3 regions of the Nocardia sp. NPDC049149 genome follow, and region 1 is predicted to be linked to each of the others. Evidence: riboswitches for the same ligand, from Rfam matches in the RefSeq annotation. Region 1 holds a riboswitch; each other region holds the start of a gene.
The links. Region 1 has a riboswitch for S-adenosylmethionine ahead of ACGFNJ_RS22430 (homoserine O-acetyltransferase). Riboswitches for the same ligand answer to the same signal wherever they lie in the genome.

Region 1 (3,267 bases):
TCATTTGTTACCGGCGAGATTCGGATCGATACCGGGGCGGGTGCCAGGATGGACCGCATGAAGGTGAGGCGGCAGTGACGACATCGCGGGCCAGGGCGGACGGGCCGCGCAGGCGCTATGCGCCCCGCCTACCCCCCGAGCAGCGGCGGGCGCAACTGCTCGACGCCGCATTCACGGTGCTGAGCCGGGTGGAACTGCACGAGCTGAGCATGGAGGCGGTCGCCCAGGAGGCGGGCGTCGGCAAGCCGGTGCTCTACACCGTCTTCAAGACCCGCGCCGAACTCGTTGCGGCACTGCTGGAACGGGAACGCGAACGCGGCCTCGAGCAGGTCGCCGACACCCTGCCCGCGGACCTGATGGGCGCCGACCCGGTGGTTGCCGCCTCGGCGACGGTCGAGGCGTTCGTCGGTGTGGCACTGGAGAATCCGACCAGGTGGCGACTCATCCTGGCGGGTCCTGGCAATGCGCCCGACGAATACCGCGAAGCGCTACGGACGTCGCGGGCAGGCATCTTCGATCAGGCCGAAGCGCTGGTCCGGATGGGCACGACGCTCGAACCTCGATGGGCGGGTGTGGATTCCGCCCTGCTCACCAACTCGCTGCTGCAGGTCGCCGAGATGCTCGGCCGGCTGGCGGTCAGCGAGCCGGACGAGTATCCCAGGGAACGCCTGCAGGGCTTCGTACACGCCATCGTCCGGCTGCTCGTCGGCGCGCCGACCGCGGAATAACCTGCGCCCGAGCCGCTTTCGGTCGGACCGTGGTCGGCGCGCCGAACAATCCGCGCTCGCTCGGCGAACAGCGCTGCCTGCGAAGCGAACTCAGTCGCGGCGCCGGCGATGCAGCCGAGCCAACCGCACCGTCTCGATCAGCAGCTTCGACACCGCCGTCGCCTCGGTGAGGAACCCGTCGTGCCCATCGCGCGAATGCACGATCTCCAGTCGGTCGCAGCCGGGCAGCCCGTCCGCGAGTTCGCGCTGAGTGCGCAACGGATACAACCGATCCGAGTCGACACCGCCGACCACGCACGGCACCGGCGTAGCGGCCAATGCCGCGTGCACCCCACCGCGCCCGCGCCCGATGTCGTGCCGGTTCATCGCCTCGGTCAGCAGCACGTAGGTGCCGGGATCGAAACGGTTGCACAGCTTGTCGGCCTGGTGATCCAGGTAGCTCTGCACCGCGTAACGCCCACCCTGCCAGGGATCCTCGGCGTCCTGCGCGTTGTTCTCGAAGCGATGGTCGAGTTCGTCCTCGGTGCGATAGGTCAGGTGCGCGATCCGGCGCGCGATGCCCATGCCGCTCATCGGGGCGCGGTCGGTGTCGTGGTAGTCGCCGCCCTGCCAGTCCGGATCGGCCTTGATCGCGGCGATCTGGGTGGTCTGGGTGCCGATCTGGTCGGCGGTGGCGCGGGCGCCGACGGCGAGGACCAGTGCGGCGCCGACCCGGTCCGGCGCGCCGACCATCCACTCCAGCACCCGCATGCCGCCCATCGACCCGCCGACGACGGCGCCGAGGCGGTCGATGCCGAGCCGGTCCATCAGTGCGGCTTCGGCCGCCACCTGGTCCCGGATGGAAATCTCCGGAAACCGTGCACCCCAAGGCTTTCCGTCCGGCGCCAGGGTCGAAGGCCCGGTGCTGCCCTTGCAGCCGCCGAGCACGTTCGTCGCGATCACGCACCACTCGTCGGTGTCGAGCGGACAGCCGGCCCCGACCATCCCGTCCCACCACCCCGGCAGCGGGTGGATGTCGTCCGGATGACCGACCACGTGCGAATCGCCGGTCAGTGCGTGCTCGACCAGCACCACGTTGTCCAACTCCGGGGAGAGCTCACCCCAGCGCTGCACGGCCAGATGGACCTGCGGAATGACCGCGCCGCTTTCCAGCGTCAGGTCGCCGATCGGGATGATGCCGAGGCGTCCGTCCGGCGGTGGCAGGGCCACCCCGGCGGCGCGTGCGACGCTCGGTTCGGTATCCACGGTCACGTCGCCGCCGCCGTGACACCGGCGGACTGTGCATGCATGGTCGATGCGAGGTGGTTCTCGGGTAACGGGAAACGACACATTAAGGGAACCTCCTGGACGGCGCGCTTGCTCTCGACCTTCGAGAGCCCGGTCATCACCCGGAGCACCCCACCGCTGCTGGAGGGTTGCCGTCCAGCAAGCCGGGGCTTCGCGCTGGCACTCATGACCTGTTTCGCATCATAGCCAACGGCCGCGCGCGGCCCGAAACCTCACCCGCGATCGGCGCAGCAGATGCGAAGGAACTCGTCGAATGTCGAGGTGAAGGCCGCGCGCGAGGCTTGTGCCGCGGACTCGAGATCGTCGTCATCGAACGCGACCTCCTGGCATTCCATGCCGAGCTGGCCGACCAACTGCCAGACGCCGAGGATCATCCGCACCGGCAGGGCGTCGGGCTGGGTGCCGAGCCGCTCGGCCAGCACACCGGCGATCGGGGCGTTCTTGGCCTCGGCGTGATCGATGCTGCGCACGCTGACCGCCGAACTGCCGCGCATGATTCGCCGCATTTGCTGGAATCGGCGGAAGGTGACCGGGCCGGTGGCGTTGTCGGCCGACGCTCGGTCGACGACCTGCAGGAACGCTTCGCGCAATGACTGCAGCTCGTTGCCAGTGACCGGCATCCCACGCAGCGTTTCGGCGATGGCGGCCCCGAAGTCGACCACCGGCCCGAGCACGATGTCTTCCTTGCTCTCGAAGTACCGATTGATCGTGCGCGGCGAGATGTCGGCGGCGTTGGCGATCTGCTCGATGGTGGTCGCGTCGAATCCCTGTGTGTCGCACAGGTTCAGGCCCACTTCGATGATCCGCAACCTGGTCTGTTCCTTCTTGCGTTCACGCAGTCCGGCCGGGTGCGGTCCGTGGGGTGGGGTGGCGCTCGCAGGGTGTTCCGCTGCGGCACTCGCGCCCGTCGGCGTCGGTGACTCGAGCATGTTCACATGCTATCGCACACCGTCCTCTTCTTGTCTTGAACCGCCAAATGTCGGAGTGCGACATTTTTCCCTTGACGACAAATGTCGCCAAGTGTCAGGATGGTCGAGCACTTCGAACGACGAGGAGACCACAGTGACCGACACTGCGACCGCGGTAGACGTTCCGACCCAGCGGGGCAGTTCCGCCCGCTGGCTTGCCCTGGCGGTGATCGCATTGGCCCAGCTCATGGTGGTCCTCGACGCGACCATCGTGACCATCTCGCTGCCGTTCGCCCAGCAGGATCTCGGCATCAGCGACGGCAACAAACAGTGGATGCTGACCG
Region 2 (3,267 bases), on a different contig from region 1:
GCCCGCGCCGACCGAGCTCGGCAACCAGCTCGCCTGCCACCCCGGCGTACTCGTCCGCCGCCACCGAAATCCGCATACGCCCAGCGTAATGCGGCTTCGATCCGAGTGGTGGCCGCTTCGCGCCCGACCCGGTCCCGCACAGGCGGTGACCGAGCCGGCGCGAACGTCAGCTCAGAGCGTGTTCGAGGTCGGCGAGGAGGTCTTCGACATCCTCCAGGCCGACGGAAATCCGCACGACACCGTCGGTCAGCCCGATAGTGGCACGCCCTTCGGGGCCCATGGCCCGGTGCGTGGTGGTGGCAGGGTGGGTGATCAAGGACTTCGCGTCACCGAGGTTGTTGGAGATGTCGATGACGCGCAGCCGGTTGAGCACCTCGAAAGCCCGCTTCTTCGCCTCGTGCGCAGTCGCATTCAGCTCGAAGGTGACCACGGTGCCGCCTGCACTCATCTGGCTGTTGGCCAGTGCATGCTGCGGATGTGATTCCAGGAAGGGATATCTCACCCAGCTGACGGCCTTGTTGCTCTCCAGGAACCGGGCGATCCGCAAGGCGGACTCGGTCGAATGCCGCACCCGCAGCGGCATGGTCTCCAAGCCCTTGAGCAAGGTCCACGCGTTGAACGGGCTCAGCGCCGGACCGGTATGGCGCATCAGCGTTTTCACCGGTCCGTCGATGTAGTCCTGTGCGCCGAGGATGGCGCCGCCGAGCACTCGGCCCTGACCATCGATGTGCTTGGTGCCGGAGTAGACGACCACATCGGCGCCGAGCTCGAAGCCGCGCTGCAGCAGCGGGGTGGCAAAGACGTTGTCCAGCACCACCTTCGCGCCCGCCGCATGCGCGAGCTCGGTGACCCGGCGCACATCGACGAGCGTCTGCATCGGGTTGGCGGGCGTCTCGAAGAACACCGCCTGAGTGGGCACCGACAGCGCCTGCTCCCACTGGTCCAGGTCCTCGCCGTCGACGAAGACGGTCTCGATGCCCCAGCGCGGCAGGATCTCGTTGCACACCACGAAGCAGGACCCGAACAGGCTGCGCGCGGCCACCAGTCGGTCGCCTGCACCGAGCAACGCGCCCAAAGCGGTGAACACCGCGGACATTCCGCTCGCGGTGGCGAAACACGCCTCGGCGCCGTCGAGCAGCCGCATCCGCTCCTCGAACATGGCGACCGTCGGATTGCCGTACCTGGAGTAGACGAAATGCTCGACGTCACCGGTGAACGCCGCCTCGGCGGCCTCCGCGCTCTCGTAGACGAAGCCGGAGGTCAGATACAGCGCCTCGGAGGTTTCCTCGAAACCGGAGCGCCGCAACCCGCCGCGCACGCCGAGCGTGCCGGGGCCGACGCCCTCGGGCAGCGGCTTGTCGAACGCACCACCGGTGATCATGACCGCCTCCCGGCAGCGTGACAGCACCCACTCATGACTGCCGCCACGGCAATCCGAGGGCACGCCAGCCGGAGCCGCCGCGATGCCCGTTCTCGTCGAGCGGACCCTCGAAGCCCTCGAGCACGTTGTAGGACGTGCCGAAGCCCGCGTTGGTCGAGGCGATCGCCGCGCCGATGGAGCGCTGGCCCGACCGACAGAGGAAGATCACCGGTGCCTCGGGGTTGTGCCCCTCCAGCTCCTTGACCAGCTCTTCGGTGAACTCGCTGTTGCGGGTGCCGGTGGCGTCGACCCATTCGATCAGCACGGTCTCCCGCTCGATCGAACTGGTGTCTGGCACGCCGACGAACTTCCACTCGGCGGCAGTACGCACGTCGACCAGAATGGCTTCCGGATTGTCCCGCAACAGGTCCCAGGCCTGCTGTGGGGTGATGTCACCGGCATAACTCATGTGGACCTCCTAGAATCCGCACTTGCCGCGCTCAGGTTTGACGCACGGCCAGGTCGTCACCCGGAGCACCCCACCGCGGAGGAGGGTTGCCGACCAGTATTGCCGGGGCTTGTCACTGGTTCTCATGACCTTCGATTGAGATTGCCTGGACAGGGGTCAACCTGTCAAACGGCTGTTCAAGAGGTGAGAAACGGTTACGTGCAGACCAGCCATTTGTTGCCGGATCGGGTCAGATTCCAGGTCGCGGTCTGCTCGACGCCGTCGACTTTGGTCGTCACGGTCGCCTTAGCCCGGTCGCCATCGACCATCGGATCGACGAGTTGCGTGATTTCCACGGTCTTTCCGCGCCCGGATCGTCCGGCCAGCGGCGACCGCTCCGGCACGAAGCCCTGGCAGCCCGTGCCTGGTGGGGGCACTGCCTCGGTTTGGTTGGAGCCCTCGACGAAGCCACGCACCGCTGCGGCGATCCGGTCGGATTCTGTGACATTTTTCTCAGCGGGCGAGAGCACCCCGCCGAGGATGATCGCGCCGAGCACGAGCACCGCGACAACGGCCGCCGCGACGAACGGCGCGACCGACCGTTTGTCGGTCTGATCGACCACGATGACCTCGTCGTCCGCGGGCGGTTGCTGATCGCTCATAACGACGATGATCCCTGGTCGGCCCGGTTATCCGCCGACCACCCCCACACGATGCGGCGGCCTGCGCCGATGCCGGCGACACCGCGAGGTGATTCGGGCACGCGCAGTGGGTAACCGGGACGGAACGGGCAGTGCGGCATCCACTCAGTTCACGCACCGCCCGGGGCCGCACTCGCCACCACCGATAGAATCGCGGGACTGCGGCCTGCTGTCATAGCCGCGGCAGGAGTGGCCACGAGCCGACGACTCCGGTGTCCGCATCGACAGGTGCAACCAGCCAGCGCGTAACTTAGCCTAGGCTAAGGAAGACGCCGTAATTGTTCTCGACCAATAAAGGGTGCGCGTAAAAGATGACCGAACAGAGTGCAGGTTCCCGCCCGCTCCGCATCGCCATCGTTGGCGCCGGACCGGCCGGTATCTACGCCGCAGACGCCCTGATGAAGTCCGATGCCGAGGTGAGCATCGACCTCTTCGAGCGGATGCCCGCGCCGTTCGGGCTGATTCGCTACGGCGTCGCACCGGACCACCCGCGCATCAAGGGCATCATCACCGCCCTGCACAAGGTCCTCGACAAGCCGCAGGTCCGCCTGCTCGGCAACATCGACTACGGCACCGACATCACCCTCGACGACCTGCGCAGCTTCTACGACGCGGTCATCTTCTCCACCGGAGCCAACGCCGACCGCGCACTGGACATCCCCGGCATCGGGCTCGACGGTTCCTACGGCGCCGCCGATTTCGTGTCCTGGTACGACGGGCACCCGGACGTGCCGCGCACCTGGCCGCTGGACGCGGAG
Region 3 (3,267 bases), on a different contig from region 1:
CACCGAGTCCAATCAGCCTGCGTGGTTGGTCAGGCGACGAGGGTGAGGTGGGTGGGTTTGGGGGTGGCGCCGGTGCGGGTGAGGAGGCGGGACAGGGCTTCGGCGACGCGGGCCGGCTGTTCGAGGATGATCGAATGGCCTGCGCCGTCGAGGATCACGAGGTCGGAGTATTCGACAGCGGTGGCCATGGCGACGGAGTGCGAGGGCGGGGTCATCAGGTCGGCGGCGCCGCAGAGGATGAGCGTGGGGATCTTGGAAAGGGCTGGGAGGGTGGCGGTTTGGTCGTAGGCCATGAAGCTGGTCAAGAAGGTGGCCATGGTGACGATGGGGGTTTCGTTGTGCATGGCGTTGGCCAGCGCCAGCACTCGGGGGCTGATCTTGCGGTTGCCGAACTCGGCGGTGCGGACGATCGGGGCGAAGACCTTGCAGGCGAGGCGTTTTGCGTGCTGCATGGTGCGGGGAGCGCAACGAACGGCGGCCTGGAAGAGCGAGATGATCGGGTGGCGGAGGAGCCGGCCGAAGCCCGCGTCGGCGAGACCGCTTGCGGCGGTGGCGAGCAGCGCGACGCCGACGATGCGGGTGCCGATCTGATGCGGGTGCTGGCTCAGGTAGGTGAGTGCGGTCATGCCGCCCATGGAGTGGCCGACCAGGATCAGGGGGCCGGTGGGGGCGACCGCGTCGAGCACGGTGTGCAGGTCGTGGCCGAGCTGGTCGAGGGTGTAGGTGTCGCGCGGGGCGGCGGTGGAGTCGCCGTGGCCGCGGTGGTCGTAGCAGACGACCCTGGCGTGCGGGAATTGGCGGAGTAAGGAATCGCGGACGTCGGTCCAGGATTCGGTGCGCAGGCAATGGCCGTGCAGGAGGACGACGGTGAGTTCGGCACTGCGCGGTCCGTATTCGCGCACCGCGAGGGCAACACCGTCGGCGGTCGAGATCGTGGCACGACGTTCGGCCGAGGTGGCGCGGGTGCTCGAGATCGACATCGGTGGCTCCGGTCGGGTTGCGGTGGACTTGTCTAACTGTGCGCCGGATGTGCTGCCGCTTTTAGGGACCCGAGTGCTGAGGTATTGCCCCACGGGGGTGGGCTGATCGCCACCAAGGGTGTGTGGTGCCCCCGATGTTCCGGGGCGGTAGTCGTGGTCCCGACCGCGCGCACGATCCTCGACGAACTGCCGCTCAACCCCAATGGCACAGTCGATAGCGGGCGCGCTACCGGAAACGAACCGTCCGCACCATCGCCCGCCGATTGGGCACCGTGACCACGTAAAATCAACCCGATTCTAAAGCGTGACAACACATCTGGCGTGCGCGATTCTTATTTCAGGTCAAGAGTGCCAGCGTCAAGTCCCCGGCTAGCTGGCCGGCAACCCTCCATCCGCGGCGGGGTGCCCCGGGTCAAGACCAGGCCGAGCCGCGTACCGCGGTCCGGGCAAGCGCGGGCTCCGTCGTTTTCTGGGGCCCTGACGGTGGGATCGGGGGTCGAATCATGTCTGTGTCGACTAGCTCCTTCCGCACGCCCGGGCCGGTGGCCGGTCCATCGAGCGACAACCAGAGGGGAACGACATGGCTACGGCCACGCCATCTCTCGGAGACCGCGTGTTGGACACCACCAGGCAGGGATTCGATCACGAATCGCTGACCGCGCTGCTGAACGGGGCGGTGCACGCGGTGCGGCTCGGCGGATTCGTCCGGCCCGACGCGCTCGATCACTTACGAAAGGCGTTCGTCGGCAGGCAGGATCACGGCCCACTGGCCACCGATCCGCAGTTCCGGCGCATCGGCCACGCATTTTCCGAGACGAGCAGCGACGCGGGCCGCGGGCAGTACTTCGACGAGGCGCGCGACAATATCGAGCGCCTGCGCGAGATCGCCTCGCCCTATTCGTATCCGGCGGACGACCTGCGACTGCTGCTCGACGAGATCTGGCCGTCCGGGGCGAGTTTGCTGCGGCGCGACGGGCAGGCGTTCTTCGCCGGTGTCGCGCGCTACCAGCTCGCCGGTGTCGATCTCGAGCCGCACACCGACAATGTCAGCCGAAACCTGCCGGAGGACTTCGGTATTCGCATTACGCGGCAGCTGTCGGTCAACGTCTACCTGGACGTGCCGGACCGCGGCGGGGAATTACAGATCTGGGACGACTACCCCGACGAGGGAGAGTATCGGAATCGCTCCGGTGAACGCGTGTACGGGATCGACCGCGCCACCGTCGGCGACCCGGCGCTGGTGATCGCGCCGCGGGTCGGGGACGCGATCTTCATCGACCCGCGCCGTGTCCATGCCGTCGCGCCCTCGCAGGACCGTCCCCGCATCACCATCGGATTGTTCATCGGTGTCAGTGATCCGGCCGACTCGCTGAAGGTGTGGAGCTGATGACGACGACCACGCTGCTCTCGGCGTCCCACAAGGCGGCATACGACCTACGGTCGGACGGCATCACGACCGAAGGCCGCTCGACGGTCCTGCTTGTCAGCGTCGGCGCCGAGTACCACGAGGGCGAAAAGCTCGCCGCGACCATCGATTTGATCAATCGCTCGAACTTCGGTCGATGCGCGATCGCCGTCGCGGACACCCTGCAGCGGCACAACCTCAGTGGCGGAAGCGATGTCGACCGGCATGCGCGGGCCAGGATCGCCGGCGACGAATGGCTGGTCCGCAACATCGGCTATCTGGACCAGATCGACTGCCCCACCAACGTTTTGCGATGGGACTTCGCACTGTCCCATCCTCGCTACGGTGACCTCTACGACGCGGTCGAGCAGGCTTACGAGACCGACGAGCCCTACCGGCGCGCCATCGACAGCACCATCGACCGATTCATCGAACGACGAGTGTCCCGGGAACCCGACGTTGATCAGGACGCGGTCCGGACATCGTGCCGTGCTTACCTTTTGGAGGAATGCCCGATCATCATGCCGCTGTGGGCGCATGAGGGATTCGACTATGTGATCTACCCGCAGCGGATATCCGCAGCGATGGGCCGCACGCGCGAACTGTTCGTCGAGCCGGAGCATCCGGAGCGAGTCGCCTGGCTGCCCTTGCGTTTCAAGAAGCGAAAGTCGGCATCGAACACAACGACGGGAGTGGAATGACCATAGCGATCCCCACCCAACGGCGGTTGATCGGCTTCACCGGGCTGGCGGTGGCCTCGTTTCTCGGGTGCATCGACCTGACGATCGTCACCACCGCGCTGCCTGCCATCGGCGACGACCTGCATGCTGGGCCGTCGAATACCGAGCTCACCCTCGGCGTTTTCCTGATGGCGCTGTCGAT

Region 2: linked by a shared signal. The riboswitch ahead of ACGFNJ_RS02155 (rhodanese-like domain-containing protein) and the one ahead of ACGFNJ_RS22430 (homoserine O-acetyltransferase) in region 1 are both predicted to bind S-adenosylmethionine.
Region 3: linked by a shared signal. The riboswitch ahead of ACGFNJ_RS32680 (2OG-Fe(II) oxygenase) and the one ahead of ACGFNJ_RS22430 (homoserine O-acetyltransferase) in region 1 are both predicted to bind S-adenosylmethionine.

What each region holds. Positions count from the first base shown of each region.
Region 1 is NZ_JBICTD010000005.1:374,663-377,929, reverse strand. It holds gene ACGFNJ_RS22435 (TetR/AcrR family transcriptional regulator) at 75-728, shown strand; gene ACGFNJ_RS22430 (homoserine O-acetyltransferase) at 819-1,979, opposite strand; SAM riboswitch class IV at 2,076-2,186, opposite strand; gene ACGFNJ_RS22425 (TetR/AcrR family transcriptional regulator) at 2,228-2,944, opposite strand; gene ACGFNJ_RS22420 (MFS transporter) at 3,171-3,267, shown strand, end outside.
Region 2 is NZ_JBICTD010000001.1:430,819-434,085, forward strand. It holds gene ACGFNJ_RS02145 (RpiB/LacA/LacB family sugar-phosphate isomerase) at 1-76, opposite strand, end outside; gene ACGFNJ_RS02150 (O-succinylhomoserine sulfhydrylase) at 167-1,381, opposite strand; gene ACGFNJ_RS02155 (rhodanese-like domain-containing protein) at 1,413-1,829, opposite strand; SAM riboswitch class IV at 1,843-1,959, opposite strand; gene ACGFNJ_RS02160 (hypothetical protein) at 2,024-2,470, opposite strand; gene ACGFNJ_RS02165 (FAD-dependent oxidoreductase) at 2,821-3,267, shown strand, end outside.
Region 3 is NZ_JBICTD010000009.1:242,869-246,135, reverse strand. It holds gene ACGFNJ_RS32685 (alpha/beta fold hydrolase) at 30-980, opposite strand; SAM riboswitch class IV at 1,321-1,439, shown strand; gene ACGFNJ_RS32680 (2OG-Fe(II) oxygenase) at 1,594-2,367, shown strand; gene ACGFNJ_RS32675 (tRNA-dependent cyclodipeptide synthase) at 2,367-3,086, shown strand; gene ACGFNJ_RS32670 (MFS transporter) at 3,083-3,267, shown strand, end outside.